DNA from 3 places in the Arhodomonas sp. KWT2 genome. Region 3 is predicted to be linked to each of the others. Evidence: predicted binding sites of a transcription regulator. Region 3 holds the regulator's gene; each other region holds the start of a gene.
What was found. The regulator FliA, encoded in region 3, starts transcription of late flagellar genes. The targets are predictions, from matches to a motif close to GCTAAAGTTNNNNNNNNNNCNGCCGATA.

Region 1 (11,182 bases), on a different contig from region 3:
TTCCACTTCTTTATCGCCCACTACCAACAGGTAGGGCACACGATGAATCGTGTGCTCGCGAATTTTAAAGCCGATCTTCTCGTTCCTCAAGTCGACGCCGGCGCGAAACCCCCGGCCGATCAGCTGTTTCTCGACTTCGCGGGCGTAGGCGGCCTGGCGGTCGGTGATATTGAGCACCACCGCCTGGGAGGGAGCGAGCCACACCGGCCAGTCACCGCCGTAATGCTCGGTGAGCACGCCGATGAAGCGCTCGAAGGAGCCGAAGATCGCGCGATGGAGCATCACCGGCACGTGGCGGGAGCCGTCCTCGCCGACATAGTCCGCACCGAGACGCCCGGGCATGGAGAAGTCCACCTGCATGGTGCCGCACTGCCAGACGCGGTTGAGGCAGTCGCGCATGGACAGCTCGATCTTGGGGCCGTAGAACGCCCCTTCGCCCGGGTTGACGGTCCAGTCGTAGCCCTTGGCATCCAGGGCGTCGGCCAGGGCCTTTTCCGCCTTGTCCCAGGCCTCGTCCGAGCCCACACGCTGCTCCGGGCGGGTGGACAGCGCCACCGCCACGTCGTCGAAGCCGAAGTCGCGGTAGACCTCGAAGGCGAGGTCGAGGAACGCCGAGACCTCGTCCTGGATCTGGCCCTCGGTACAGAAGATGTGCGCGTCGTCCTGGGTGAAGTTACGCACCCGCATGAGTCCGTGGAGCGTACCCGAGGGCTCGTTGCGGTGGCAGGAGCCGAACTCCGAGAGGCGCAGCGGCAGGTCCCGGTAGCTCTTCAGCCCCTGGTTGTAGACCTGGATGTGGGCCGGGCAGTTCATCGGCTTGACCGCGTAGTCCCGGCTCTCGGACTCCGTGGTGAACATGTCGTCGCGGAACTTCTCCCAGTGCCCGGAACGCTCCCAGAGGCTGCGGTCAAGCAGCTGGGGCGTGCGGATCTCCTGGTAGCCGTGGGCGTCCAGGCGGCGGCGCAGATAGTCCTGCAGGACCTGGTAGACGCGCCAGCCGTTGGGGTGCCAGAACACCATTCCAGGGGCCTCCTCCTGGAGGTGGAACAGCCCCTGGTTGCGCGCGATGCGCCGGTGGTCGCGCTTCTTGGCCTCCTCGAGGAAGGTCAGGTAGCGCTTGAGCGCCTTGCGCTCGGCCCAGGCCGTGCCGTAGACGCGGTTGAGCATCTCGTTGTCGGCGTCGCCGCGCCAGTACGCCCCGGCCAGCTTGGTGAGCTTGAACGCCTTGCAGAAGCGCGTATTCGGCACGTGCGGACCGATGCACATGTCGATGTACTCCTGGTGGTAGTACAGCGCCATGGACTCGACGTCCGGCATGTCCTCCACCAGGGCGACCTTGTAGGACTCGCCGCGCTCGCGGAAGATGCGCAGCACCTCGTCCCGCGGGGTGACGCGCTTGACGACGTCGTACTCCTGGTCGATGAGCTCGGCCATGCGCTGCTCGATGGCCTCGACGTCCTCCGGCGTGAAGCCCGGCTCGTAGTGGACGTCGTAGTAGAAGCCGTCCTCGATGACCGGGCCGATGGCCATCTGCGCCTCGGGATAGAGCTGCTTGACCGCCTGCCCGAGCATGTGCGCGCAGGAATGGCGGATGATCTCCAGGCCGGCCTCGTCCTTCGGAGTGACGATCTCCAGCGACGCGTCCGCCTCGATGAGGTCGCAGGCGTCGCGGAGCTCGCCGTCGACGCGCCCGGCGAGGGTCGACTTCGCCAGTCCCGGGCCGATGTCCCGCGCCACGTCCATGACGCTCACCGGCCGGTCGTAACGGCGCTCACTGCCATCGGGGAGGGTGATTACGGGCATGCGTTCGCTCCACAGTGGTGACCTATACGAGGGGCCACATGCATTTCCCGGCGGATCAGGGGTGCCGGCATAAACAAAGAAAGCATCGCCGAATGGCGATGCTTCCGGAATGCTGGTAGGCGCGAGTGGACTCGAACCACCGACCCCCACCATGTCAAGGTGGTGCTCTAACCAGCTGAGCTACGCGCCTGTCTCGATGCAGGGCGGTATTCTACAGTCTTGCCGCCCGGTGTCAAAGCCTCAGGATCGCAGTGTGCCGGCGGTTTCCACCGCCAGGCGTCCTAGGGCCGCGATCGCCGTCTCCACCGCCTCGTCCCAGGGCACGGCGGCGTTGAGCCGAATGAACTGGCGAAACCCGCCGGCGGCGGAGAACAGGTGACCGGGCATCACGCCGATCCCCTCGGCCAGCGCCCGTTCGTGAAACACCGCCGCGTCCACCCCGCCCGGCAATCCGACCCACAGCACGTAGCCGCCGCGCGGGCGGGTCACCGTCGTGCCCCGGGGGAGGGCACGGCTGATGGCCGCGATGAAGCGCTGCACCTGCTCGGCGTAGGCGCTCTGCAGCCGGCGGATGTGGCGCTCGTAGCCGCCGCTCGCCATGAACTCGGCCACCGCCATCTGGCAGATTGGGGGGCTGCTCACGCTGCTGAACGACTTGAGGAACTCGACGTCGTTCTCGAACCGCCCCGGCGCACACCAGCCCACCCGCAGCCCGGAACCGATGGACTTCGACGCCGAGGAGCAGTACAGCACCAGGCCATGCTCGTCGAAGGCCTTCGCCGCCCGCGGCCGGGTACGGTTGTAGTTGAGGTCGCCGAACTCGTCGTCCTCCACCAGGGGGATGCCGCGTGCGGCGAGCATCGCCACCAGCCGCTGCTTGGCCTCGTCGGGCATCGACGCCCCTACCGGGTTGCTGTTGGTGGTCACGAAGGCACAGGCGCGCACGTCCCACTGCTCCAGGGCGAGGGCCAGCGCCTCCAGGCTGACGCCGTCACGGGGGTCGGTGGGAATCTCCAGTGCCTTCATCCCCAGGGACTCGATCGCCTGTAGCAGGCCCACGTAGGCCGGCCCCTCGATGGCGATGGTGTCCCCCGGACGGGCCACGGTGCGAAGACAGAGATTGAGCGCCTCCTGGCAGCCGTTGGTGATCACCACCTCCCGCGGCGAGACGTGACAGCCGGCGTCGGCCAGCCGTTTCACCACCTCCTGGCGCAGGGCGTCGAGCCCGGGGGCGAACCGCGCCATCACGATCTCGTCGATGTGGTGACGCGCCAGCCGCGAGAGGATCCGCTGGAGCTGGCGGCGGGGCAGGAACTCCGGCGCCGGCAGCGCCGCCCCCAGGTTGAGCACCCCGTCGGCCTCACAGCGCTGGAGCGCCGCAGTGGCCTCGTTGCGCACGGACACGGTGGTGGGCAGCACCGGCCCGTCGCCCATGGGGGGTTCGCCGGTGGCGGCCGCGACGGGATGACGGACGTAGAAGCCCGACTGCGGGCGCGACTCCACCAGGCGCCGCGATTCCAGCAGCTCATAGGCGGCCTGCACCGTGGCGATGCTGACGCCACGCTGCCCCGCGAGCCCGCGGATGGAGGGCAGGCGCTCGCCCGGGCGGTACACGCCCTCGTCGATGCGCCGAGCCACCTCGTCCGCGAGCTGGCGATAGAGGACCTCCGTCATGCCACTCCTCCCGGACCATGCAGTTGCCGCCAAAAAGACCATTACAGCCGTCGGATTCGGAAACTGTCATGGTTCAATTCACATTTTTTACATCTGCAAGGTCACACTACCCCAGCCTAGACTTCCGGTGAACTGGCGCGATCACGCGGAGGCAGCCATGTCCCGGCGCATCCTCAACGGCAATGAGCTGGTCATCCAGGGCGGGCTGGAGGCCGGTTTCTCCCTGTACACGGGCTACCCCGGCTCGCCGCTGGCCGACTTCTTCACCGTCCTCCACGGTCACCGGGACGCGCTGGCCGAGCGGGGCATCCGGGTGACCCTGGCCAACAGCGAGGGCAACGCCGCCGCCATGGCCGCCGGCGCCAAGCAGGCGGGCCGCAGCACCCTGGTGGCCATGAAGTCCATGGGCCTGCAGGTCGCCGCGGACGCCCTGTCGGTGGGCAACTTCGCCAGCCCCGGCGACACCGAGCCCGACCCGGTCACCGGCGAGCCGCGCTGGCCGGGGGTGGTCGTGGTGGTGGGCGACGACCCGTGGTCCATGTCCACGGCCGCCCCGGTCGACTCCCGCTACCTCTACAAGCATCTGCACATGCCCTTCCTGGAGCCGGCCACCCCGCAGGAGCTCAAGGACTGGATCGGCCACGCGCTCACGCTCTCGCGGCGGACCTCTCTGTATGCCGGGGTGCTGCTCACCACGTTCATGGCAGAGGGCGGCGGACGCGTGGCGACCGGGGACTGGGCCGAGGTCCCCGGCGCCGCCGCGGCCCTCGACCCGCGGGCGTTCGACCCGGCCCAGTGCGTGATGGTCCCGCCCCACTCCCACGGCGCCGACGTCCGCATGACCGAGGAGCGATTCCCCCGCGTGGTCCCCGCCCTGGAGGCACTGGACCTGGACCGTGTCACCGGCGCGGCGGACGCCCGCATCGGCTTCATCAGCGCCGGCTCGGTGTACGAGACCCTGCACCAGGTCATGGCGGACGGCGGCCACCTGGAGCACGTCTCGCTCTACAAGCTCGCCAGCTCCTGGCCGCTCACCCCGGCGCGGCTGCTGCCCTGGCTCCGGGGACTGGACACCGTGGTCGTGGTCGAGGAGAAACGCGGCTTCCTGGAGACCGAGCTCATCGAGTTCTGCCACGACCACGGCGTGTCCGTGCGCGTGCACGGCAAGACGTTCGCGGACGGTGAGCGCGGAGTGCCGGGCTTTCCGGCCCACGGTGGCCTGTCCTACGAGATCATCCGCGACAGGCTCAACGAGCTGACTGGTCTGCTCGGCATGCACGCCTGCCGGCTCGAGCCCGCCGGGACCACCCGGGTCGCCGGCACACTGCCGCCGCGGCTGCCCACGTTCTGCCCCGGCTGCCCGCACCGGGAGACCCTGTCATTGATGAAGGAGCTGCGCCGGAGCCTGGAGCGCGAGGGCGTGCGACTGCTCTCCCACGGCGACGTGGGCTGCTACTCGCTGTCCTTTCTGCCGCCTTTCGGGGAGATGCACGACATCAGCGCCATGGGTCAGGGCGGCGCGCTGGCCGCGGGCATGGACAGCTTCGCCGACAACCCCTCGGTGGTCCTGCTGGGGGACTCCACCTTCTTCCACACGGGGATGACGGCGATCTCCAGCTCCGTGCAGATGGGCCACGACATCACCTACATCGTGCTCGACAACGACGTCACCGCGATGACCGGCCACCAGATGGACCCGCGCACGGGCCGCTCCGTCGAGGGCCGGCCCCGTCCGCGCCAGGACCTTAAAACGATCATCCGGGGCATGGGCCCGGCGGAGGTGCTGGAGGTCAACCCCAGCGACCGCTATTTCTACCGCAACGTGCTCGCGGAGACCGTCCGCCGGCCGGGCACCAAGGTGATCATCTCCACCAAGGAGTGTGCGCTCACCTATCACGCCCGCCTGAAGGCCGCCGACCGCAAGCGTTTCGCCGACGGCGAGACCAAGCCCGAGCAGACGTTCTTCCGGATCAACACCTCCGCCTGCGAGGACTGCCGCGCCTGCATTGATGCCACCGGCTGTCCGGGGCTGTCCCAGACGGAGGACGCCTACGGCACGAAGATGACGATCGACCCCCAGATCTGCGTCTCGGACGGTTACTGCACGCAGATCATGGCCTGCCCGAGCTTCGAGCGGGTGCGGGTGATCGACTACCACCCGACGAAGTACTCGGCCCTCCCGGAGGTCGACACGGACAGCGCCCTGCCGGAACCCGCGGTGCGCAAGACCTTCGAGGATGTCATCGCCGGCAACGACTGGCGGGTGGTGGTGACCGGCGTCGGCGGTTCCGGCGTGACCACCATCTCGCGCGTGCTCGCCGAGGCGGCCACGGACATGAACGGCCACGACGGGCTGGGTTTCCGGTTCATGGACCAGAAGGGCCTGGCCCAGCGCAACGGCCGGGTCACCGGCCATCTCACGGTCCACCGCGAGGACCGCGCCGCCGGCCCGATCACCCCCATGGGGACGGGGGACCTGGTCATCTCGCCGGACCTCCTGGACGGCAGCGAGGCCGTCGGCTTCCTCGCCCCGCACGGTATCGCCGTGGTGGACGAGACCTTCCAGCTGCCGCTGTCGGTCATGCTCGACCGCGGCGAGGACGCGCCCGCGCCGACCGCCGCCGACATCCGCGGCCGGCTTCGTGAGGCGCTCGGCGAGCGCGCCCACCTCGCCGGCGCCCGTGCACTGACCCACCGCCTGCTCGGCCGCAACGTCTATGCCTCGGCCATGCTGCTGGGCGTTGCCTACCAGCAGGGGGGCATGCCGTTCACCCTGCACAACCTCCGCGAGGCCTTCGCCCGCGCGGTGCCGGCAAGCGAGTTCGACGCGAACTGGCGGGCGTTCACCCTGGGCCGGCGATTCGTCGTCGAGGGTGCGGAGGCGATCGCCCGGACCTTCGGCGAGACGGCGGCACACGAGGACCCGCTGGCCCCCCTTCACGCGAGCCTGCGCGACGGCACCGCGCCCTGGGAGCGCAGCGGACGGCTCGCGAACGCCCTCGAGCGGGCGACCGACAGCCTCGCCGCACGCCTGCCGGAGATCGAGCGCGAACACCTCGGCCAGTATGTCCACGATCTGCTGGTCTACGACCGCGGTGCCCGCCTCGACGACTTCCTCGCCGACGCCGCGCGACTGCCCGGGCTGTACCCGGACGCGGCACACCAGCGTATCGCGCTGCGGGCCCTCGCCAGGACCTACTTCATCAAGGACGAGGTGTTCGTCTCGCACCTGCTGGTCTCGCCGCTGGAGCGCGAGCGCGCCCGCCGGCGCTACGGCCACCTCGGCCGCAGCGTGGAGGTGGGGCACATCAACCGTCCGAGCTTCGACGTCGCCGGCCGCAGGATCGAATTCGATCTGAACCCGCGGGACTGGATGCTGCGCACCATGCGTCACCTGCGCGTGCTGCGCCGCGTCCTGCCCCGGTGGCACCGGCGCGAGAACGCCATCGCCCGGCAAATCCGGGAGGAACTGCTGGAGGCCGTGCCCCGCCTGGCCGTGGACGAGCGCCGCCGGCGGCTCATGCAGCTGGACAACGTCAAGGGCTACCGGGAGACCCGTTACGAGCAGGCCGAGGCCGTACTGGGCGCCGGCGCGGCAACCTCCGAGTTCCCCGAGCGGGCGCCGCGCACGGCCGGGGTGCACCGGCCCGGGGCCACCGCCCGCTGACGCCGGCCCTCGGCCGGGGCATGAGGCGGGCAGGCCGCGCCCCAGTGGCCCGCCACCGCGGCGACGGAGCGCGTACAGCGTGGCGGTGGCGCACGGCCACCCGGACCCCGGCAGGGCCGGCTGTGCTCAGACCCTGAAGCGCCCGACGACCTCGCGCAGCGTCTCGCCGAGTCGCGCGAGTTCGTCGCTGGCGGTACGCGTCTGATCCATGCCTTCGGAGCTGCTTCCGGCGGCCTCGACGATCTGGGCGATATTGCGGTTGATCTCCTCGGCCACCTGGCTCTGCTCCTCCGCCGCCGTGGCGACCTGGGTGATCTGGCCGTGGATCCCGGCGACCGCCTCCTCGATGGCCCGCAGGGCTTCACCCGCCTCGTTTGCCCGTTCCTGATTGCGCACCGAGCGTTCCCGGGAACGGTCCATGATCTCCACGGCGGCCGCCGTGTCCGTGGTCAAGCCATCGATGATCTCGCGGATCTGCACGGCGGACTCGTTGCTGCGTTTGGCCAGCGCCCGCACCTCCTCGGCGACCACCGCAAAGCCGCGCCCCTGCTCGCCCGCCCGGGCCGCCTCGATCGCAGCATTCAGCGCCAGGAGATTGGTCTGTTCGGTCACCTCGTAGATGACATCGAGCACAGTACGGATCTCCTGGCTGCGGGCCTCGACCTTCGCCACCGCCTCGCTGGTACGCTGGATATCGGTGGCGAGCGTATCCATCGAATCCCGGTTCTCGGCGACGATGCGGTTGCCGTCACGCGCCCTTTCGTCCGCCTGGGAGGCAGACGTCTCGACCTCGCCGGAGTTGCGGGATATCTCCTGCACGGTCGCCGTCATCTCGTTGATCGCCGAGGCGATCTGGTCCGTTTCGTTGCTCTGCTGTCGTACCACGTCCTGGGTCTGGGCAGCGACCTGGTTGAGCTCTTCGGCAGACGAGGCAAGCTGCTGGGTAGTACCGCTGACCTCGGAGATGGCACGCCGGACCTTGTCGACGAAGGCATTGAACTGCTCGGCGAGGTCCGTCATCTCGTCCCTGCCATGCACAGGAAGACGCTGCGTGAGATCCCCCTCACCCTCCGCAATGTCACGCATTTTCTCGGTAACGCTGACGATCGGGCGCGTGAGATAACGGGCGATCAGCAATGCCACGAATATGGCGACGACAATCACGGCAACACCGACGGCCGCCATCTGAATGGTCACCCGGTTGGCCGCCGCCATCATCTCCGAGCGCGGGATCAGGCCGATGAACTTCCAGCCGAGCCCGGGCGACGTATAAATACTGGCCTGGTACGCCTTGCCCCCGATCTGCAAGGCCACGGACCCTTCATCGCGTTCCGCCAGCCGGGCGTAATCACCGCCTTCGAGCTCACCGAGGTTGTGGAAGTTGTGATCGGGATTACTGGGGTCGACCAGCACGGTGCCGGTATCCTCGACCAGCATCAGGTAGCCTTCGTCACCGAACTCGATATCCGCGACGCGCTCGGTCAGCGTCTCCAGCGACACGTCCATGCCCTGCACGCCTATCACCTCGCCCCGCCCGTCGCGGATCGTGTGCTCAAAACTCACGATGGCAACGTCGTCGGTGCTGAAATAGTACGCGTCGGTCATGACCGTCTCATTCGGCGACGCCTTTGCCGCGCCGTACCAGGGACGTTCACGCGGATCGTACCCCGCCCCGATCCGACCCTTCGGCCACTGAACGTAACCACCTTCCTCGGTCGCCATGTAGACGTAGGCCAGCTCCGGATGGGCGGAAGCGAAACGATCGTATGCGCCGAATATCTCGGCCTCCACGTCCCCGTTGTCTTCCGGCGTCATCGACATCTCCCGGGACGTGTCGAGATAGGAGGTCACCCCGGAATCCGCCCTGCGTACTGCCGGGTGGCTGGCCATATACGCCGTATTCCGGGAAATCTGGTCGAAAAACCCGGTTATCACACCGTCGACCTGGCGGATCTCACGCAGGCTCCCTTCGGTGAAGCCCGAGACGGCATTGTCACGCGCGGCCTCGACCGCGATGAAGACCATCGCCACGACGGCGACGATGATCGTGCCACCAAAGGCGAGCACCAGCTTACGTGCGATGGACATGCATTTCCCCGTCTGTTTCAAACCTGCTCCCCGGCCGCCCGCGCACAGCCCCTCGCGGGTGGGAGGCTGGTAAAGTAATCGACCAGATCCTCCAAATCTTTACCATTCGTCGACTCCTGCTTCGGGGTCGACAACAGACAGGGATGCCGTTCAGTGGTCCCTCGGCCGGGCAGGCGCCAGGGCCTGGCGCAGGTAGGCCCGGAAGGCACGCACCCGCGCCGGCGCCTCGCTGCCGCGCAGGCTGACCGCGTACAGCGTGCCGCTGGCACACTGCCATTCGGGCAGCACCCGGACCAGGTGCCCCTCCTCCAGCGACCGCCGGGCGACTGGCTCGGGCAGCGGTGCGATCCCTCCCCCGGCAGCAGCGATGCGGTGGACACTGGCGTAGTCCGTCGTGCGGACCCCGGGCCGGACAATCACCGTTACCGGGCGGTTGCGCCGGTCGGTGAGCGTGAGCCTGGCCGCCCCCGTGAGCTCCCGGGATACCACCCACTCGTGATCCGCAAGCGCGGCGGGCGTGTCCGGCACCCCGTGGGCGTCCAGGTACGCGGGCGAGGCATAGAGCGCGATGGCGAAAGACAGCAGGGTGGACGCCCGGTAGCCGGAGTCCGGCAAAGCCCCGGGGGTCGCCCGCAGGGCGAGGTCGATGCGGTTGGCGGCGAGGTCCAGCGCCGTGTCGGTGAGCACCAGCTCCACGGTGATCTGGGGATAGGCCGCGCGAAACCCGGTCACCAGCGGCGGCAGCACATCCATGCCCAGATCCACCGGCGCGGTGACACGCAGGTGGCCGTCCGGTACCGAACGCGAGGCCCGTGCCGTCTCCGCGGCATCGTCCAGCAGTCCCAGGGCCTCCCGGGTACGCGCGAAGAACACCCGCCCCTCCTCGGTGAGCGACACCGCGCGGGGCGTACGCGCCAGCAGCGCGACGCCCAGGCGCCGTTCCAGGCGCGACAGCCGCCGGCTCACACCCCCCTTGGTCTCGCCGAGCCGCTGCGCCGCGGCGGAGACGGTGCCGAGATCCGCAACGGCGCAGAACGCCCTCAGGTCCTCGACGGCCCCGCCAATGGTTTCTGATTCTTCAACCATAAGTTCCATTAATGCCGTCTTACCAAAATATGGAAACTACGGCATGCTGTCTCCCGAATCCAGCGCACTGCACGCGCAATCGAACCGGAGCCCCCGTGCCCCCCGGACCGACACCGTCCCCGCTCCGGCCCGCCCCCCTGAGACTGCGGAGTGACAACCATGAGCGCACCGACACTACCGACACTGTTCATCCCCCACGGGGCGGGCCCGTGCTTCTTCATGGACTGGGACCCCGCCGACACCTGGCACCGCATGGCCGACTGGCTTCGCGCCGTACCCCGGCACGTCGGCCCGCGCCCCCAGGCGGTGGTGGTCGTCTCGGCACACTGGGAGGCACCGGCGTTCACCGTGAACGGGCAGGCCGACCCGCCGTTGCTCTACGACTACGGCGGCTTTCCCCCGCACACCTACGAGCTCACCTACCCGGTGGCGGGCGCGCCGGCCGTCGCCGCCCGCGTGCGCGCACTCCTCGAGGCGGCCGGGCTGGAGACCGCCGAGGAATCCCGGCGCGGTCTGGATCACGGGGTCTTCATCCCCTTCCGGCTCATCCATCCGGATGCCGACGTGCCCATCGTCCAGCTCTCCCTGCGTCGCGGCCTGGACCCGGCGGAGCACCTGGCCGCCGGCCGGGCGCTGGCGCCGCTGCGGCGGGAGGGCGTGCTGATCGTGGGCAGCGGCATGAGCTATCACAACATGCGCCGCTTCCGCTTCGACAGCGCCGGGCTGGACCCGGACTCGGTGCGCTTCGACGACTGGCTCACCGCGGCGGTGACGGGCCCGGCGACGGCCCGCGAGACGGCGCTCGCACACTGGGACGATGCACCGTCGGCCCGTGCCGCCCACCCGCGGGAGGAGCACCTGCTG
Region 2 (8,172 bases), on a different contig from region 3:
GACGCCACGCCCGCCAGGAATCCGCCGTTTTCTCCAAGCTCGTGGATACCCTGGATCAGAGCATCGACCTCCTCGCCGAGACGCTGGCCGTCCAGGCGTTCGGCAACCGGGTCGCCAAGGTGACGGACGTCAACATCGGTGCCGGCGGGATGGATTTCATAAGCTCCGACGGCGCGCTGCCACCGGGCTCCATCCTTGATTTGCGCATGCTCTTCCATTCAACCGGTGCGGGGCTGCGTATGTTCGGCCGCGTGCGCCATTGCGACCGTGTCGCAACCGGAGGACACCGGCTCGGCATTGAGTTCGAGTTTGCCCGCGAGCACGACCGGGAGCTGCTGGTGCATCTGATGCTGCGCCGCGAGGCCCAGCTGCTGCGTGAGGAGCGAGGAGACTGAGCGTCAGGTCTTGCGCAGGAGCTCGCGCTGTAACGAGAGCACGAGGCCCTGGAGGCGGTCGCGGTCCGCGTGCGTGAAGTCCTGGAATTCGGCGCCGAAGCGGTAACGCTTTCGCTGCCGGTCGTATTCGAGGTAACGGATCTCCACCCGCGCGTCCAGTGGCTGGCTGTCGTGCAGGGCGATGTGGCAGTCGTACTGGTTATGCGGCTCGGGCTCCGGGCCCTTGATCACGTAGGCGCCGATGCCGCCGGCGGAGAGGTCGCAGAGCTGTATATCGGTATCCGGGGCGTCCTCGCCGCCGGACAGTGTGCAGTGCTGCTGGCGGGTCAGCGGGACGGGCACGCGCACGAAGCGTCGGCGCTGATTGTAGACGATCTCCTCGGGGTAGCCGGCCACGTAGTAGTAGATGCCATCGGCCAGGCCGATCTCCTGGACAGTGACCGTGAACCGGGTGTCGACACCGAGGGTCCGGCTGACGACGCGCAGCTCGGTGCCGATCTCGATGCGGTCGTGGCCGCGTCGGGGTTTGAGCTCGTCGAGGGTCAGCCGGCGGCTCTGGGGGTCGACGTAGAGCAGCGCGCTGCGGAAGGGCGTGCCCCGTTCCGGCAGGTGGACGTCCAGAAGGTTGCGGGATTCGTGGAGGCGGCGGAGGATTCCGGTCTTCTGCCCGGGGTTGCGTATGATTTCCGGTTCCTCATAGGGCGCCGCGTTCGTCATACCGCTTTTTTCCCCACCGTCAGGCGCTGGTTCGCAGGCGCCCGGATCCGGACGCCGTTCCCCCGCCGGGACCGTAGGTCTCCCCGTCGCGCTCGCGGCCGGTCAGCAGCGCGACTTCCTCGCCGACGGTCTCGAGCACCCGCGCGATGGCAATGCCGTTGCGCTCGTTGCGGCGGTTAACGCGCGCGAGGGTATCGCGCAGCGCCTGCCACTCGGTTTGCAGGGCCGAGTCGGCGTCCTCGCCCGGGGGGACCGGTTCGGGGCAGGTGTCGATTGCCTCGAACAGCCGCAGCTTCTCCTGGGCGGTGGCCTCGATGGTCGCGGCATCGGCACGCGCGGTGATTTCCGCGTGCTCGCGCTCGAGCACTGCATCGAGTTCGTCGACAAGCCCGCGGAGGGTGCGCAATCCGTCAAGCGTCAATGTGCCGTCAGCCATCGCTCAGCAGTTGCTCGAAGTCCGCGAAGCGCTGGGCGATGCGGTCCGCGTCCAGCGGGTACTCCCCTCGCGAGATGCGATCGCGGAGATCCTGGACACGGTTGCTGTCCACTTCCGGCGTGTTATCGATAGACTCACGCACCGCCTGCAGGCGGCTGGATTCGCTGGTGCTGTCACTCTGCGGGGCCGCGGTCGCGGCGGACGGGCGGCTGTCGGTATCCTCATGCGAGCCGGTCCGTGCCGTGCCGTTCCTGCTACCCGTCGGGTAACTGCCGGGCGGGCGCGGGCCGTTGTCGATGGGGTTGCTCATGTTCCCTGCTCCTCGATTATCCAGACCTGCCTCTGCAGGAGTTAGCGGCCGGATTTCCGCGAACTTTAGCAGCTCGCGGGGTGAATGTCCGTTGTCAGCGCTCAGTAGTTGACGCGCATGCGCCCGCGCGCGATGACCTCGCCCTCGACGACACGCTCGGAAGAGAGATTGCGGGCACGTATCCGTTCGCCTCGGGTGCCGTCCTCCAGGGCGCGCCCCTGCATGCTGACCTTCACCGGGCCGTTGCCGGCCTGGATAAGCAGGGTATCGCCGCGGCGCACGAGTGTCGGGCGGGTCAGCTGACCGGCGTCGATTACCGTACCCGGTTGCAGCGACCGCTGTGTCTGCAGCCCGATCAGGCCCTTCGGGTCGGTATAGTACTCGCCCCGGAGCCTCGTGGTGGTGCGCCGGGCCGTGCGCAGGTCTTCGGCATCGAGCCGGCTGCCGCGGGGGACGGGCCGGGCCGCGACGACGACCTCGATGCTGCGCACCACCCGGGTCGGGACGTAGACCTTCCAGGGGGAGGGACCCGGGCAGCGAACCCGGACCACGAGCCGCTCGCTGCCCTCCCGCCGGTTGGGAGCGTCGGCAGCCAGGGCCTCGCCGCAGGCCGGTAGCCGCAGGCGCTCGTCGAGCCGGTCGATTTCCACGCGCTCCAGCTGTCCGGCATCGCCGTCGAGCTCGTTGACGAAGGCCTGTACGCTCGTGCGTATCTCCGCCAGCGACTGGGTCGGGCGAGCCTGGGCCGCGGGCAGCACGCTGCCCAGCAGTATCAGTGCGACGATTGCTCGGTAGGCCATCGTGGGTCCGTATCGTTCCTGTGTCCGCCCTCGTGCTTGCAGAATCCGTTCCAGGTGGGTTCAGTCCCGTGGCGGTTGGCCGATAACCATACTGTCCGGTACATCAGTGGAGCCCTGTTCCAGGACGCTAGCGCCATCCGTTACGATGGAGTCGCGAAATCCGGCCCTGTGGCCGGTGAAATGCCCGAGGAGGTCGCGCGTGGCCCTGGAGAGCCGCAAAGACAACAACACGATGGCCGCGGCGGACTACGAGGCGTTCCGGCGCTTTCTCGAGGAGCGCTCGGGCATCATGCTCGGCGAGAACAAGCAGTATCTCGTCACCAGCCGCCTGGCGCCGTTGCTGCGTCGCCATTCCCTCGCCGACCTGGGGGCGTTGGTTCAGCGGCTCCAGTCCGCGGCGGGTCAGCAGCTGCGTACCGAGGTCGTCGACGCGATGACGACCAACGAGACGCAGTGGTTCCGCGATATCTACCCGTTCCGCATCCTCGCCGACCAGCTTTTTCCGGAGTTCGAGCGGCGTGGCAAGCGCCATATCCGGATCTGGTCGGCGGCGTGCTCGTCGGGCCAGGAGGCCTACTCGGTGAGCATGACGCTGTCGGAGTACCAGGCAAAGGGTCGGAATCTTGACGCTACAATCGTCGGTACGGACATCTCCACGCAGATTGTCGGTCGGGCGAAGGCCGCGGAATACAGTGCCAGCGAGATCCGTCGCGGGCTGAGCGAGGAACGCCAGCGACGATATTTCGACGCCGTCGATCAGAACACGTGGCGGGTTCGCCCGGAGGTCACCCGGCGGGTGAGCTTCCGCCAGCACAACCTCCTCGAGGCCTACGGTACCCTCGGCCGGTTCGATCTCATCCTCTGCCGCAACACTCTCATCTACTTCTCCATGCCCACGCGCACGGATCTCATCCGCCGCATGGGGCAGGCCCTGGAGCCCGGCGGCTACCTCATGGTCGGGGCCTCCGAGTCCCTGCCCAGGGAGCTCACGGAATTCGAGATGGTGCGCTGCCATCCCGGCGTGGTGTACCGCCGCAAGGACTGATCGTTTCCGGGTTGATCCGGCCTGTCGCACACGGCCTGCGGCTGTGCCCGGCCCATCTGTTTCGGCCTTGACCCCTTCGGCTGGTGGTGTGAGACCTGCGTCCCGGACGCGGGATTCGGCGAGCCGGGCGGGTAGGTCGTGCGCCGAAGGCGTGCGACGTCGCGGAGGACAGGCCGTCTTCTCGCACACGGCCTGACGGCCGTGCCCGACCTACACGTTTCGACCTGTAACCCTCCGGTGGTCGAGGCGCTCGCGCTAGCTGGCACGTCTGTTGCATCTGCCTGACCCGGAATCATCGCAGGAGGTGACCGGGCATGAGCATCACGATGGATCGGGTTTTCGGCGTCGCTGCCGACGCCCTGCAGGTGCAGTCCGAGCGCACGCAGCTGATAAGCGGCAACATCGCCAACGCCGATACCCCCGGCTACAAGGCGCGGGACATCGATTTCCGCAAGGCCCTGGACGGCGCCGGCGGCGGTGCGCTGGCGCTCGCGCGGACGTCGCCGGCGCATCTCGGTACCGGCGCCGCGGGCACGAGCGCCTCGGTGCAGTACCGCGTGCCTGCCAACCCCTCCCTCGACGGCAACACCGTGGAGGTCCACCGCGAGCAGGCGAAGTTCGCGGAGGCCACCACCCAGTACCAGGCCGCCCTCAGCATGCTCGGTGACGACATCAAGGGCATCATCGGCGCGATCAAGGGGGAGTAGCCCATGTCCATGTTCAATGTCTTCGACGTCGCGGGCTCGGCGATGAGTGCCCAGTCCCTGCGGCTGAATCTCACGGCGAGCAACCTCGCCAACGCCGAGACCACGGCCTCGTCGCCGGAGCAGGCCTACCGGGCGCGCCAGCCGGTCTTCTCGGCGGCGTTGCAGGCGGCCCAGGCACGCGACGGCGACGCCGGTGCGGTGCCGGTGGAGGTGCGCGGCGTGGTCGAGAGCGAGGCACCGGTGCAGGAGCTTTACCGGCCCAACAGCCCGCAGGCCGATAACGAGGGCTATGTCTATCGCTCGAACGTCAACCCGGTCGAGGAGATGGTCAACATGATCTCGGCCTCGCGCTCGTACCAGAACAGCGTCGAGGTGATGTCCACCTCCCGCGATCTGATGCTCCAGACGCTGCGTCTCGGACGCTAAGGAGAACGCCATGACCACGGTGACCGGCACGAGCAGTGCCTCGCAGCAGGCTGCCATGTCGTCCAGCCAGGCAGAGAACGACCGCACGGAGCTCGGCCAGCAGGACTTCCTCAAGCTGATGACCACCCAGCTGCAGAATCAGGACCCGATGAACCCGATGGAGAACGCGGAGTTCATGTCGCAGATGGCCCAGTTCACATCGGCGTCGGGCATCCAGTCCCTGCAGAGCTCGTTCTCCGACTTCCAGTCCTCCATGACCGCCAGCCAGTCGCTGCAGGCGGCCGGCCTGGTCGGCCGCAAGGTCACCGCCGAGAGCGACACGGGGCATCTGCCCCAGGACGGCGAGCTCAGCGGCACCGTGGAGCTGGACGCCGGAGTCGGCAATTTGACGGTATCCATCGTCGACGGTACCGGCACCCGTGTCGCGGAGATGGCGCTCGGCGCCCAGGATGCGGGCTCGGTGGATTTCTCCTGGGACGGCGAGAACGCGAACGGCGAGCGCCTGCCCAGTGGCGATTACCAGGTGGTCGCCGAGACCACCACGACGGACGGGGTGACTACGCAACCGGTACGCATCGCCGGCGAGGTCACCAGCGTTGCCCTGGCGGGCAACGGCCGTACGCCGACACTCACCGTCGACGGCGTGGGCGATATCTCGCTGTCCGATGTACGCAAGGTTCAGTAAGGGGAGGCACAAGGCATGTCTTTCGGAACGGCTCTCACCGGTCTCAAGGCCGCGGCATCGGACCTCGATGTTTCCGGCAACAACGTGGCGAACAGCCAGACGACGGGCTTCAAGTCCTCGCGGACCGAGTTCGCGGATATCTTCGCTTCCAGCAACCTGGGGGTCTCGCAGACCGCGGTGGGGCAGGGCGTGCGCCTGGCCAATACCCGTCAGCAGTTTTCCCAGGGGCAGTTCGACTTCACCGGTCGCAGCCTGGATCTGGCCGTCAACGGCGAGGGGTTCTTCCGCGTGAGCGACGGCGGGGAGACGCAGTACACCCGAAACGGTGCGTTCAGTCTCGACAAGGACGGCTACATCGTCGATGCGAACGGCCGCCAGCTCACCGGTTTCCAGGCGGACGGCGAGGGCAATATCACCGGGGCGCAGGGGCCGCTGCAGGTCAATATCGGCAACGTCGCACCCCAGGCGTCCAACGAGATGCGGTTGTCGGCCAATCTCGACGCCACCGCGGACGCCCTGACCAACCCGTTCGATTCCGGTGATCCCGAGACCTATAACTTCTCCACGTCGACCACCCTGTACGACTCCCAGGGCGGTGATCACCTGACGACGCTGTATTTCCGCAAGACCGGCTCGAATCAGTGGAACGTCCAGGCGACCGTCGATGGGGCCTCCGGTGTCGGGAGTCCTGGCAACGAGATCGACATGGGTACCGTGTCGTTCGACACCCAGGGTCAGCTGACGGCGCCGGCGAACGACACCCTGACGTCGGGCGCGGTCCCGCTAAGCGGCAACGTCGCGGACCTCGATCTCTCGCTGAACGTCGAGGACCTCACCCAGTTCGGCTCCCCCTTCGAGGTCAAGCAGCTGCGCCAGAACGGCTACGCCGCCGGCCAGTTCACCGGCCTGGGCGTCGAGGCGGACGGGCGCATCATCGCGCGCTTCACCAACGGCCAGACCGAGGCGCTGGGGCAGGTGGCACTGGCGCGTTTCCCGGCCCCCGAGCAGCTTCAGCAGGTGGGCGACACGAGCTGGGTGGAGACCTTCCAGTCCGGCACGCCCGTGGTCGCCGCGCCGGGCTCCTCGGGGACGGGATCGCTGGAGCCGGGGGCGCTGGAGCAGTCCAATGTCGACATCACCGAGGAGCTGGTGAGCATGATCACCGCCCAGCGCAACTATCAGGCGAACTCCCAGATGATCTCGACCCAGAACCAGATCACCCAGGAGATCCTCAATATCCGCTCGTGAGCGGTGAGCGTCTGCGCCGCGGCACGCCGGCCGTGCCGGCGGCGCAGGCACAGGCTCGCGCCCGAAGGAGGCAGAGACCATGGATCGCATGGCCTACATCGCGATGGCGGGGGCGAAATACGCCCTCGAACAGCAGCGGGTTACCAGCAACAACCTCGCCAACGCGAACACCACCGGCTTTCGCGCGGACCTGGAGGCACTGACCAGTCGCGACGTTCACGGCCCGGTGCGCCCGAGCCGTGTCTACGGCGTGGAGACGCGCACCGGCAGTGATTTCACCGAGGGGGCGCTGAAGACCACCGGGCGTGACCTGGACGCCGCGATCAGCGGCAACGGCTGGTTCACCGTCCAGGCGGCCGATGGGACCGAGGCCTACACCCGCCGTGGCGACTTCCGCGTCACCCAGGGCGGCCTGCTGGAGACCGGAGCCGGCGAGCTGGTCATGGGGGAGAACGGCCCCGTGGCCATCCCACCGGCGGAGAAGGTCGAGATCGGTCAGGACGGCACCATCAGCGTCGTGCCCAAGGGGCAGAGCGCCAATGCCATGGCGGTGGTTGACCGGCTCAAGCTGGTGGATCCGCCGACCCGGCAGCTGCGCAAGGGCGAGGACGGGCTGTTCCGGCTCGCCGGCGGCGGCACTGCCGATGCCGACGCCGGTGTGAAAGTGGTTTCCGGCGCGCTTGAGTCCAGCAACGTCAATGCCACGGACGCGCTGGTGCAGATGATCGACCATGCCCGCCGCTTCGAGAGCTACATCAAGATGATCGAGACGGCGCGCCAGACGGACGAGGCCGGACAGCGACTGCTGCGCAGCGGCGGCTGATGCGGCATGAGAGTTGCAACGGTTTAGCCACGACGGGATCGATGCGCGCGGATACGCGCGGGAGGAATGAACCATGAATCCGGCACTCTGGGTGGCCAAGACGGGGATGGACGCGCAGCAGACGCGGATGTCCGTGGTCTCCAATAACCTGGCCAACGTGAACACCACCGGCTTCAAGCAGGACCGGGCGAAGTTCGAGGACCTCGTCTACCAGACCGTCCGCCAGGCCGGCGGCCAGACCACGCAGGACGCGCAGCTGCCCTCCGGGCTGATGGTCGGGACCGGCGTGCGCGTGGCCGCCACGGAGAAGATGCACACCCAGGGCAACATCCAGCAGACGGGGAACGCCCTGGACATGGCCATCAACGGGGACGGCTTCTTCCAGGTGCTGCAGCCCGACGGCACGATCGCCTACACCCGGGACGGCTCGTTCCAGGTCGACAGCCAGGGCCAGCTCGTCACCAAGAACGGTCTCTCCGTGGTGCCCAACATCACCATCCCGGACGACGCCCAGAGCGTGACCATCGGCCAGGACGGTACCGTTTCCGTCAAGACCGCCGGCCAGGCCCAGTCCACCCAG
Region 3 (11,182 bases):
TCCCGCTGGTGGACCGTAACCAGGACGGCCAGCTGCTCACCCGGATCAAGGGCGTGCGCAAGAAGGTTTCCCAGGACCTCGGCTTTCTGGTGCCGTCTGTGCACATCCGTGACAACCTCGATCTTGCCCCGAACGCCTACCGGATCAGCGTCCTGGGGGTGCCCGTGGGCGAGGCCGAGGTCCAGCCCGGCCGGGAGCTGGCGATCAATCCGGGGACCGTGTCCGGTCGGCTAGACGGTGCGCCGACGCGGGATCCCGCCTTCGGCCTGGAGGCGGTCTGGATCGACGCCAATCAGCGCGACTATGCCCAGAGCCTGGGCTACACCGTGGTTGACAGCAGCACCGTGGTTGCCACCCATCTCAGCCAGGTCGTCCAGGACAACGCCCACCAGCTGCTCGGCCACGACGAGACCCAGAAGCTGCTGGACATGCTCGCGCGCCAGCAGCCCAAGCTGGTCGAGGAGCTGGTTCCGACCACCCTGTCGCTGTCGGTGGTCACCAAGGTCCTCCAGAACCTGCTCTCGGAGCGGGTGCCGCTGCGGGATATGCGCTCCATCGTCGAGACCCTGGCGGAGCACGGCCCGCGGGTTCAGGACCCGCAGCAGCTCACGCAGATCGTGCGCGAGGCCCTGGGCCGGATGATCGTCCAGGGGATCTCCGGCATCAACGGCGAGCTGCCGGTGATTACGCTGGAGCCACAGCTGGAACAGTTGTTGCAGGACACTATCCAGGGGGTATCCGAGGGGGCCGCCGGCTTCGAGCCGGGGCTCGCCGAGCGTCTGCAGCGCTCGCTGACCCAGAGTGCCCGGCGCCAGGAGATGAGCGGTCAGCCCGCGGTGCTGCTCACCTCGCCGGGACTCAGGAGCTGGCTCTACCGGCTCACGCGGCACGCGAGTCCCGGACTGCACGTGCTTTCCTACAACGAGATACCCGACGAACGGGAGGTCCGGGTCGTCGCCACGGTGGGACAGCAGGAGGTCTCGCAGGCGGGCTGACCCGGTTTGACGGCCCTAGTGGAGCGGCAGCATGAAGATCAAGCGCGTATTCGCCGAGGACATGCGTTCAGCCATGCGTCAGGTGCGCGAGTCGCACGGCGCGGATGCGGTCATCCTCTCCTCGCGACGGGTGGAGGGGGGCGTCGAGGTGATCTCGGCGGTGGACTATGACGAGCAGGCGGTGCGCGAGGCCGTCGCCCGCGAGGAGCGCCGGACCGCGCGGCATGCCGGTGGGGCCGGCGAGATCACCGGCGGCGGGGCGGACGGATTCGAGCGGCTGCTCGCCCGCGCCGACGCCGATGCAGCGGCCCGGGAGGACACGGCTCCGGCCGGGGGTTTCTCGGTGACGGTGGGGGATGACGGGGACGAGGGCCCGGCGGGTGACGATAAACCGGCGCCGACGCGACGGCGCGACGGCGCACCGTCGCTCGCGTTGGACTACGAGCGTTTCGCCGGCGGTGACGATAGCGGCGACGACGACGACCCCGAGCCCGCGGGCACCCGCCGGACGCGCTCGGCGAGCAACCGCATCGAGTGGACCCAGGAGCCGGCCATGCAGGCCATGCGCGAGGAGCTGCGCACCCTGCGCTCGCTGTTCGAGAACCAGCTCACGCTCATGGAGTGGCAGCAGATGGGCCGTGCCACGCCCGCCCGGGCGACGCTGATGCGCCGGCTGCACGGCATGGGGTTCGGCCCGGACGTCTGCCGCGGCCTCGCCGACGCGGTTACCAGCCGTGAGGACCCGGATCACGCCTGGCGTGAGGCCATGTCCCTGGTCACCGAGCACGTGGCCACCAGCGACGACGAAATCATCGAGCGGGGCGGGGCGGTGGCCGTCGTCGGCCCCACCGGGGTGGGCAAGACCACCACTGTCGCCAAGCTGGCGGCCCGCTTTACCCTGCGCCACGGTCGCAACCAGGTGGCGCTGGTGACCACGGACAACTTCCGCATCGGCGGCCAGGAGCAGCTGCGCAACTTCGCGCGGATCCTCGGTGTGCCGGTTCATGCCGCGGCCGACGGCGAGGAGCTCGCCGAGCTGCTCGACGATTTCTCCGACCGGCGCCTGGTGCTCATCGACACCGCCGGGATGAGCCAGCGCGACATGCGCCTCGCCGAGCAGATGCGCGCGCTCAAGGACGGCGCCCATCGGATCCGGCCGTACCTGGTGCTGTCGGCGAACACCCAGCTGCCGACCCTGATGGAGACCCTGCGCGCATTTCGCGCCGTGGGCCCGGTGGGGTGTATCCTGAGCAAGGTCGACGAGGCTGCGAGTCTGGGCGGGGTGCTCACGGCGGTGATGCGTGGCCGGCTGCCGATTGCGTACGTGGCCGACGGTCAGCGCGTGCCCGAGGATCTGCGCCCGGCGCGGGCGGATGCGCTGGTCGGCGAGGCGGAGGCCCTCGCGGCGGATAGCGACGGTGAGAACGAGGACGACGAGTCCCTGGCGGTGGCCTTCGCGGGCAGCCTGGCACGGCAGGGCTGAGGGGCATGGATCAGGCAGCGGGATTGAGACGAATGAGCGAGCCGAAGCCGGTCAAGGTGGTCGCGGTGGCCAGCGGCAAGGGGGGCGTGGGCAAGACCAACGTATCCGTGAATCTGGCGAGCGCCCTGGCGCGGGAGGGGCGTGGCGTGATGCTCTTCGATGCCGATCTCGGCCTCGCCAACGTGGACGTGCTCCTGGGGCTCTCGCCCAAGCGTAATCTCGCCCATGTGCTGGATGGCGAGGCCGGGCTGGAGGAGGTCCTGCTCGAGGGACCGGAGGGCATTCACATCGTTCCCGCCTCCTCGGGAACCCAGCGCATGGCCGAGCTCTCCGGCGCCGAGCACGCGGGCCTGATCCGCAGCTTCAGCGAGCTCGCCGTTGACCTTGATTACCTGTTCGTCGATACCGCCGCCGGCATCTCCGACTCGGTGATGAGCTTCGCCCGCGCCGCGCGGGAGGTCCTGGTGGTGGTCTGCGACGAGCCGTCCTCGCTCACCGATGCCTACGCGCTGATCAAGGTGCTCAACCGCGACCACGGCGTGCAGCGTTTCCACATGGTCGCCAACCGTGTCCCGGGGCCGCGGGAGGGCCAGAATCTCTACGGCAAGCTCGCGCGCGTGCTCGACCGCTTCCTGGACGTGACCCTGGAATACCTCGGCGCCGTCCCCGAGGACGATCGCCTGCGTGCCGCGGTTCAGCGCCAGCGCGCGGTGGTCTCGATGTATCCCTCCTGCCCGTCGGCCCGGGCCTTCCAGGCGCTGGCGGCGCGCCTCGAACAGTGGCCGCTGCCGAGCCGCGCCGACGGCCAGCTGGAGTTCTTCGTCGAGCGTGTCATACGCTATGGCAGTCGCGTCCGGGAGGTCTCCGAATGAATGGACATGCGCTCTACGAGGCGGTCCAGCGGGGGAGCAGCGACGACCTGCTGGTGGCGAACGCCCCGCTGGTGCGACGCATCGCTCACCACCTGGCGAGCCGACTGCCTCCGAGCGTGCAGATCGAGGACCTCATCCAGGCGGGCATGGTCGGCCTGCTGGAGGCGGCGCGGCAGTTCGACGCCAGCCAGGGCGCCTCGTTCCAGACCTATGCCGGCATCCGCATCCGCGGTGCCATGCTCGATGAGATCCGGCGCCTCGACTGGACACCGCGTTCCGTGCACCGTCGCTCCCGGGAGGCCGCCGAAGCCATCCACGTCCTGGAGAACGAGCTCGGCCGTGAGCCCCGGGACGCCGAGGTCGCCGCCAGGCTGGGCGTGAGTGTCGACGACTACCACGGTATGCTCGCCGACGCCTCGAGCGCGCACCTGTTCAGCATGGACCAGACGGATCCGCAGACCGGCGAGACCCACGACCCCGCCGGGGATGGCCCGTCACCGCAGGACGTGCTGACCGACGGTCACTTCCGCGCCGACCTTGCCGAGGCCATCCGCGGCCTCAGTGAACGCGACCAGCTGGTGATGCAGCTCTACTATGACGAGGAACTCAATCTGCGCGAGATCGGCGAGGTCCTCGGGGTGAGCGAGTCACGTGTCAGCCAGATTCGTGGCAAGATAATGCTAAAGCTCAAGGCCTCCCTTGCCGATTGGTTGGATGGATAGACACCGATCGGGGCGCCCCCGCGACGGGGGCGTGCACACCGCCGCCGGCGGTGAGGCCTCACAATAACTCGCGTTTCCACTCAGGGGGATCGGCGTGGCACTGGACAAGCACATGAAAATCCTCGTGGTGGACGATTTTTCCACCATGCGGCGCATTATCCGTAATCTTCTGCGGGATCTCGGCTTCGACAACATCTCGGAGGCCGACGACGGCAACACCGCGCTGCCCATACTCAAGCGTGGCGGTTTCGACCTGCTCATCACGGACTGGAACATGCCGGGCATGACCGGTATGGACCTGCTCAAGAACGTCCGTGCCGATGAGGAACTGGCCGAGCTGCCCATCCTGATGGTCACCGCCGAGGCCAAGCGCGAGCAGATCATCGCGGCGGCCCAGGCGGGCGTGAACGGCTATATCGTCAAGCCCTTCACCGCCGTGACGCTCAAGGAGAAGATCGAGAAGATCTTCGAGCGCATCAATGCGGGGGGTTAGGCGATGAGCGACAGCCAGCGCAGCCAGGAATATCTCGCGCTAGCACGCACGCTCATCGAACGTGTCGAGGCCGGCGACGACCCGGGCATGCAGGAGACCGTCGATGAGCTAACGCGACTGCGTGAGAGCGAGCTCTTCCAGGAGATCGGCCAGCTTACCCGCGAGCTCCACGAGGCCCTCAAGTCCTTTCGCGTGGACAGCCGCCTCACCGATATCGCCGCGAGCGAGATCCCCGATGCCCGGGAGCGGCTCAACCATGTCATCGAGGTGACCTCCCGTGCCGCCCACCGCACGCTGGAGGCCGTCGAGACCAGCCTGCCGCTGGCCGACGAGGTCGCTGCCCGGGCCGGGACGCTCCACGAGCGGTGGCAGCAGTTCCGCCGGCGTGAGCTGAGCGCCGACGATTTCCGGGGCCTCAGCCACGACATCGAGGCCTTCCTGGCCGCCGCCGCAGACAACGGCAAGACACTCCACAACGCGCTTTCCGAAGCGTTGATGGCGCAGGATTACCAGGACATCACCGGCCAGATCATCCGCCGCGTCATCACCCTGGTTCAGGAGGTCGAGGACGGCCTGGTCGAGCTCGTGCGCATTTCCGGGGCGCGGATCGCTGAAGAAAAGCCGCGTGCTGCCGATAAGGCGGATGAACGTGCGGAGCAGCAGCTCAGTGGACCTGCGGTCCCGGGCCAGGACGACGACGATGTCGTATCGGGCCAGGACGACGTCGACGACCTGCTCTCCAGCCTCGGCTTCTGAGGGAGACACGCATGGCTATCGATCCGCAGGACGACATCGTCCAGGACTTTCTGGTGGAGTCCCGGGAGATCCTCGAGGGACTCGGCGAGCAGCTCGTCTCGCTGGAGCAGGCGCCGGAGGACCGCGACCTCCTCAATTCGGTGTTCCGCGGCTTTCATACCATCAAGGGCGGTGCCGGATTCCTCGGCCTCGACGAGCTCGTCGACGTCTGCCATCAGACCGAGGACATCTTCAATCTCCTGCGCCAGGGCGAGAAGCAGATGAGCCCGGAGCTCATGGACGACGTGCTCCAGGCCCTGGACGTGGTCAATGGCATGTTCGACCGCATCGAGGACGCCCAGGATCTCGAACCCGCGCCGGGGGGCCTGCTGCAGGCGCTGCGCAGTCATAACCAGCCGGACGACAATGCCGGCGGTGCAGCCACGTCCGCCTCGGACGGGGCGTCGGCAGGCGAGGGCACGGGTGGAACGACGGCCGCGCCCTCCGGCGCCGCCGCACCTGGCGGTCAGGAGGCCGCGTCCGGGGATATCAGCGACCAGGAGTTCGAGGCGCTGCTCGATGCCCTCGATGGTGAAGGGGTCGGAGACGGCGGTTCAGCCGCGGCGAAGGACACTGCCGTGGAAGGCGCGGGCGCGGGCGCGAGCGCGGGTGCGGGGGCCGCCGCCGGTGACGAGATCACCGACGACGAGTTCGAACGCCTGCTCGACGACCTCCATGGCGAGGGTAGTCATCACGGTGTCCCATCCGCCCCGGCTAATGCCGCCGACGGGCAAGGTCCCGGGGACGCCGCCGACGGCGACGAGATCACCGACGACGAGTTCGAAAAGGTCCTCGATCAGCTTCACGGCAGCGGCCAGGGTCCGACGGGGGGCCAGACGGACGCTGCGGAGACGCCCGTGGCCTCCGGCGGCGGATCCTCCGCTGCGCGGGAGCCGTCGTCCCGCCGCCCCGAGGCGTCGGCCGGCGGTGGGCACCAGGGCGGTGGCGACGGCGGTGCCGCCGCGGGCGGCGGTCAGCACGGCGCCGGCGGACACGGGCACCGCGGTGAGACCAGCGTGCGCGTGGACACCGCAAAGCTCGACGACATCATGAACCTCGTCGGCGAGCTCGTGCTGGTGCGCAACCGCCTCGCGAACCTCCGCGGCGAGATTGGCGACGAGCGTCTCTCCCATGCGGTGGGCAACCTCGAGCACGTCACCTCGGACCTGCAGAACTCCGTGATGAAGACCCGGATGCAGCCCATCCGCAAGGTCTTCGGCCGTTTCCCGCGGGTCATCCGCGATCTCGCCCGCAACCTGGAAAAGGAGGTCGAGCTCGTCACCGCCGGCGAGGAGACGGATCTGGACAAGAACCTGGTCGAGGCACTGGCGGATCCGCTCGTCCACCTCATCCGCAACTCCGTGGACCACGGCCTGGAGCCCCCGGACGAGCGCCAGAGTGCCGGCAAGCGGCGCACCGGCACCGTGCGCCTCGCCGCCGAGCAGGAGGGCGATCACATCCTGCTGACCATCGCCGATGACGGCCGCGGCATGGACCCGGACAAGCTCCGCGAGATCGCGGTCAAGAAGGGCGTTCTGGACGCGGAGTCCGCACGGCGGCTCGACGACAGCGAGTGCTACAACCTCATCTTCGCGCCCGGCTTCTCCACCAAGGAGCAGATCTCGGACGTCTCCGGGCGCGGCGTGGGTATGGATGTCGTCAAGAACAGCATCTCCCAGCTCAACGGCACCATCGATATCGATTCCGAGCTGGGCCGGGGCACGATCATCCGCATCAAGGTGCCGCTGACGCTGGCCATCCTGCCGACCCTCATGGTGCGCATCGCCGGGCGCAAGTTCGCGCTGCCGATGTCCGTGGTCCGCGAGATCTTCGAGCTCGAGCGCGGCCGTACCAACGTGGTGGACGGGCGACTCACGGTCATGGTCCGTCACAAGGCGATGCCGCTGTTCTTCCTCGAACGCTGGCTGGACCGGATGGGTGCCGAAGCGGTGGTACCGGCGAAGAGCCTTACCGGCGAGGATCAGGAGAAGGATTCCCAGGTGGTGACCGTGGTCATCGGTCACCAGACCGTCGGGTTCGTGGTCGACGAGGTGATCGGTCTCGAGGAGGTCGTGATCAAGCCCCTCGGTGCCATCCTCCACGGTCTGCCGGGGCTGGCGGGCTCGACCATCACCGGGGACGGGAGCATCGCCCTGATTGTGGACATCCCCAGCCTGATCAAGCAGTACGGCTCGCGTCTATAAAGCGGCAGGAGAGGTAGGAGAGCGGTTTTGAGCAGAGTAAGGACGCTGGTTGTCGACGACTCCGGCTTCTTCCGCCGGCGGATCTGCGATCTGCTGGCGTCGGATCCGCAGATCGAGGTGGTCGGTGAGGCCGTCGACGGCAGGGAGGCCGTGCAGAAGGTCCAGCGCCTGCGTCCGGACGTGGTGACCATGGATATCGAGATGCCGGTGCTCGACGGCATCTCCGCGGTGCGCGAGATCATGCGCCGCAACCCGACGCCCGTGCTCATGTTCTCCTCGCTCACCTACGACGGGGCCCGGCCCACGCTGGATGCACTCGAGGCCGGGGCGGTGGACTTCCTGCCCAAGCGCTTCTCGGACATCTCCAGCAACCACGACCACGCCCGGCGGCTGCTCTGCGAGAAGGTCAAGCTGGTGGGCCGGCGCTCCATGCGGCGACCCACCTCACCGCCGCCGTCCCCCGCCTCCGGACAGGGCCGGGCGCGGGGCACGGCCCAGGCGCAGTCCGGCGCACCGGTGCAGGCACAGCAGCCGCCGCAACGGCGGGTGGAGGTGCCCGCCGGCAAGGTCCGGCTGGTGATCATCGGCACCTCCACGGGCGGGCCGGTGGCACTGCAGAAGGTGCTGGCGAAGCTGCCCCCGAACTTCCCCATGCCCGTGGTGCTGATCCAGCACATGCCCGAGGCGTTCACGGAGGCCTTCGCGGCGCGGCTCGACCAGCTCTGCCCGTTGCGCGTGCGTCAGGCCGTCGAGGGCGATTCCCTGCGTGCCGGCGAGGTGCTGCTCGCCCCCGGCGGCCAGCATCTGGGTTTCAAGAGCCAGGGCGGGCACCTCGCGGTGCGGCTGATCGAGCCGCAGCCGAACCAGTTCTATCGTCCCAGTGTCGACGTTGCCTTCGAGGAGGCGGCCCGTCATGTGCCGGGGCACGTTCTGGGCGTGGTGCTCACCGGGATGGGGGCGGACGGCTGCGAGGGTGCACGCGCACTCAAGCGCAGCGGCTCCCTGGTGTGGGCGCAGGACGAGGCGAGCAGCGTCATCTACGGCATGCCGGCCGCGGTGGCCAGGGCGGGACTGACCGATCAGATCCTGGATATCGACGCCGTCGGGCCGGCGCTGGCACGGTTGCGGGCCTGACGGCCCGTCGCGGAGGACGCATGCACGTATGGACCGTCGCGAATCAGAAGGGCGGGGTCGGCAAGACCACTACCGTGGTCAGTCTCGGCGGTCTGTGCGCCCAGCGCGGCCTGCGCACGCTGGTGGTGGACCTCGACCCCCACGGTTCGCTGAGCAGCTATTTCCGCCTCGATCCGGAGTCCGTCAACCCGGGGCTCTACGAGCTGTTCCGCAACGACGGTCAGCTCGAGCCGGCGATGCTGCGGCCCACCGGCGTCGAAGGCCTGTCGCTGCTGCCGGCGTCCACGGCGCTGGCGACGCTGGACCGCCAGCTCGGGACCCGGAAGGGCATGGGGCTGATCCTGCGCCGCGCGCTCCAGCGCCTGGACGGTGAGTTCGAGCGGGTGCTTCTCGACTGCCCGCCCATGCTCGGGGTGCTGATGGTCAACGCCCTGGCGGCGAGTCAGCGGGTGATCATCCCGGTGCAGACGGAGTTCCTGGCGGTTAAGGGCCTGGAGCGGATGATGCGCACGCTCGCCATGATCCAGCGTTCGCGCAACGAGGCCCAGCCGCAGACCATCGTGCCGACCCTCTACGACCAGCGCACCCGGGCCTCGGTGGAGACCCTCGCGCTGCTGCGCCACGAGTATTCGGAAATCCTCTGGGACGACGTTATCCCGGAGGACACGCTCTTCCGCGAGGCGAGCAAGCAGGCCATGCCGCTCACGGTGCTGAGGCCCTGGGCGCGGGGCAGCCAGGCCTATCGCCGGCTGCTGGCCACCGTGGAGGCCACGGCGGAAGACGATCATATGGCAAAGGTGCTGGGCGATGACGCGGCGATCTGAACAGCACGAGACGACGCTGCTCGAGCAGACGGACGCCGTCCGCGGCTACCTCGACGAGCTGCTGCGCGATCTCCCGCCGGAAGGTGGTGACACCGCCGAGGCGGCACCGGAGCCCGAGCCGCAGCCCCTGCGGGTCGTGTCCGATTCGGCTCCGCTGACACCGACGGAGGGCGATGAGGAGCCGGCCCCGGTGCAGGCGGCAGCGGGCGGGGAGGGCGGCACAGGTGCCGCAGAGGGGGCCGTGGTGCCGCCGTGGGCGACCCCGCAGTTCCAGGCGCTGCTCTTCGAGGTCGGCAGCCTCAAGCTCGCGGTGCCGCTGGTGAAGCTGCACAGCGTGGTACCGTTCAGCGATCACATCGCGGCCGTCCCCCGTCAGCCCGAGTGGGTGCACGGCATGATGCGTTACCGTGGCCGCAACGTACTGGTGATCGACACCGCCCGGCTGGTGCTGCCGCCGGGGCACGCCGACGCCGATGCCGCCGAGGGCCGCCCCGGCCACATGCTCATCGTCGGCGACGGTCGCTGGGGGCTTGCCTGCCGCCGGATCGGTGACGTGGTGCGACTGACCCCGGACGAGGTACGCTGGCGCAGTCGCGAGGGACGCCGGCCCTGGCTGGCGGGCACGGTCCTCGGGCGGCTGTGTGCGCTAATGGATACCGAGGCGTTTGCCGATATGTTGAGTCAGGGGGCGGAAGGTGCCGCCCTGCGCGTCCGCATCACGGAGAACAAATAGTCATGTCGGAACAGCTGCACGCACAGACCGAGGCCGAGGGCGCGGTCAGCCAGTGGGTGACCTTCACCCTGGACGATGAGACCTACGGCATCGGGGTGATGCAGGTCCAGGAGGTCCTGCCTCTCTCGGAGATCGCGCCGGTCCCCGGTGCACCGCCGTACGTGCTCGGCATCATCAACCTGCGCGGCAACGTGGTCACCGTTATCGATACCCGCATGCGTTTCGGACTCCGCCCGAAGGAGCCTGAGGACAGCGACCGCATCGTGGTCATGGAGGCGGGTAATCAGGTCGCCGGTATCCTGGTCGACAGCGTCGCCGAGGTGACCTACGTGCGCGACGGCGAGATCGATACCGCACCCAACGTCGGCAACGAGGACTCGTCGCAGTACATCTACGGCGTGGTCAGCCGGGACGACGACCTCCTGATCCTGGTGGACGTCAACCGTCTGCTCACCGCCGACGAGTGGCAGGAGGTCGCCGAGCTCTGATGACGCGATGGCGGGAGACGGCGGGGTGGCCATGATCCTGATCGCGGCGGGGGCGGCGGTGCTCGCGCTCGCAGCGCTTGCCGTGGCCGGTTACCTCGTGCAGCGCTCGCGCGCCCATACGCGCTGGCTCGCGACCATGGATTCGCGCTGGGCGGATCTCGCCGAGCAGCTCAAGGCCCTCACCGCCGGTGCCCTGGGACAGGGCGAGCGGCTCAACCGCCTCGAGGAGGACCTCGGGCGGCTGCGCCACCGCCTGGATACCGTCGCCAGCCAGGAAACCGGCGGCGGGCCCGCCTTCGCGCAGGCGATCCGGCTCGCGCGTCGCGGTGCCGGCGTGGAGGAGGTCATGGAGACCTGCGGGCTGAGCCGCATGGAAGCGGAGCTGGTGGTGACCCTGCACCGTGGCGAGGACGGCGATGCCGGCTGACGTGCCGCCGGC

Region 1: the regulator FliA is predicted to act here: its motif matches at 9,309-9,336, upstream of ACEZHJ_RS07075 (methyl-accepting chemotaxis protein).
Region 2: the regulator FliA is predicted to act here: its motif matches at 1,901-1,928, upstream of flgM (flagellar biosynthesis anti-sigma factor FlgM).

What each region holds. Positions count from the first base shown of each region.
Region 1 is NZ_JBHFPQ010000039.1:38,431-49,612, forward strand. It holds gene thrS (threonine--tRNA ligase) at 1-1,803, opposite strand, end outside; tRNA gene ACEZHJ_RS07060 (tRNA-Val) at 1,917-1,993, opposite strand; gene ACEZHJ_RS07065 (PLP-dependent aminotransferase family protein) at 2,044-3,477, opposite strand; gene ACEZHJ_RS07070 (thiamine pyrophosphate-dependent enzyme) at 3,635-7,144, shown strand; gene ACEZHJ_RS07075 (methyl-accepting chemotaxis protein) at 7,271-9,232, opposite strand; gene ACEZHJ_RS07080 (LysR substrate-binding domain-containing protein) at 9,383-10,327, opposite strand; gene ACEZHJ_RS07085 (class III extradiol ring-cleavage dioxygenase) at 10,478-11,182, shown strand, end outside.
Region 2 is NZ_JBHFPQ010000050.1:869-9,040, reverse strand. It holds gene ACEZHJ_RS14840 (PilZ domain-containing protein) at 1-395, shown strand, start outside; gene ACEZHJ_RS14835 (flagellar brake protein) at 399-1,112, opposite strand; gene flgN (flagellar protein FlgN) at 1,132-1,548, opposite strand; gene flgM (flagellar biosynthesis anti-sigma factor FlgM) at 1,541-1,858, opposite strand; gene flgA (flagellar basal body P-ring formation chaperone FlgA) at 1,960-2,658, opposite strand; gene ACEZHJ_RS14815 (protein-glutamate O-methyltransferase CheR) at 2,858-3,703, shown strand; gene flgB (flagellar basal body rod protein FlgB) at 4,018-4,410, shown strand; gene flgC (flagellar basal body rod protein FlgC) at 4,414-4,836, shown strand; gene ACEZHJ_RS14800 (flagellar hook assembly protein FlgD) at 4,847-5,521, shown strand; gene flgE (flagellar hook protein FlgE) at 5,537-6,769, shown strand; gene flgF (flagellar basal-body rod protein FlgF) at 6,849-7,592, shown strand; gene flgG (flagellar basal-body rod protein FlgG) at 7,666-8,172, shown strand, end outside.
Region 3 is NZ_JBHFPQ010000043.1:187,729-198,910, reverse strand. It holds gene flhA (flagellar biosynthesis protein FlhA) at 1-995, shown strand, start outside; gene flhF (flagellar biosynthesis protein FlhF) at 1,027-2,478, shown strand; gene ACEZHJ_RS10255 (MinD/ParA family protein) at 2,511-3,350, shown strand; gene ACEZHJ_RS10250 (RNA polymerase sigma factor FliA) at 3,347-4,072, shown strand; gene cheY (chemotaxis response regulator CheY) at 4,173-4,565, shown strand; gene ACEZHJ_RS10240 (protein phosphatase CheZ) at 4,569-5,321, shown strand; gene ACEZHJ_RS10235 (chemotaxis protein CheA) at 5,333-7,564, shown strand; gene ACEZHJ_RS10230 (chemotaxis response regulator protein-glutamate methylesterase) at 7,592-8,698, shown strand; gene ACEZHJ_RS10225 (ParA family protein) at 8,719-9,522, shown strand; gene ACEZHJ_RS10220 (chemotaxis protein CheW) at 9,506-10,255, shown strand; gene ACEZHJ_RS10215 (chemotaxis protein CheW) at 10,258-10,743, shown strand; gene ACEZHJ_RS10210 (DUF2802 domain-containing protein) at 10,775-11,170, shown strand.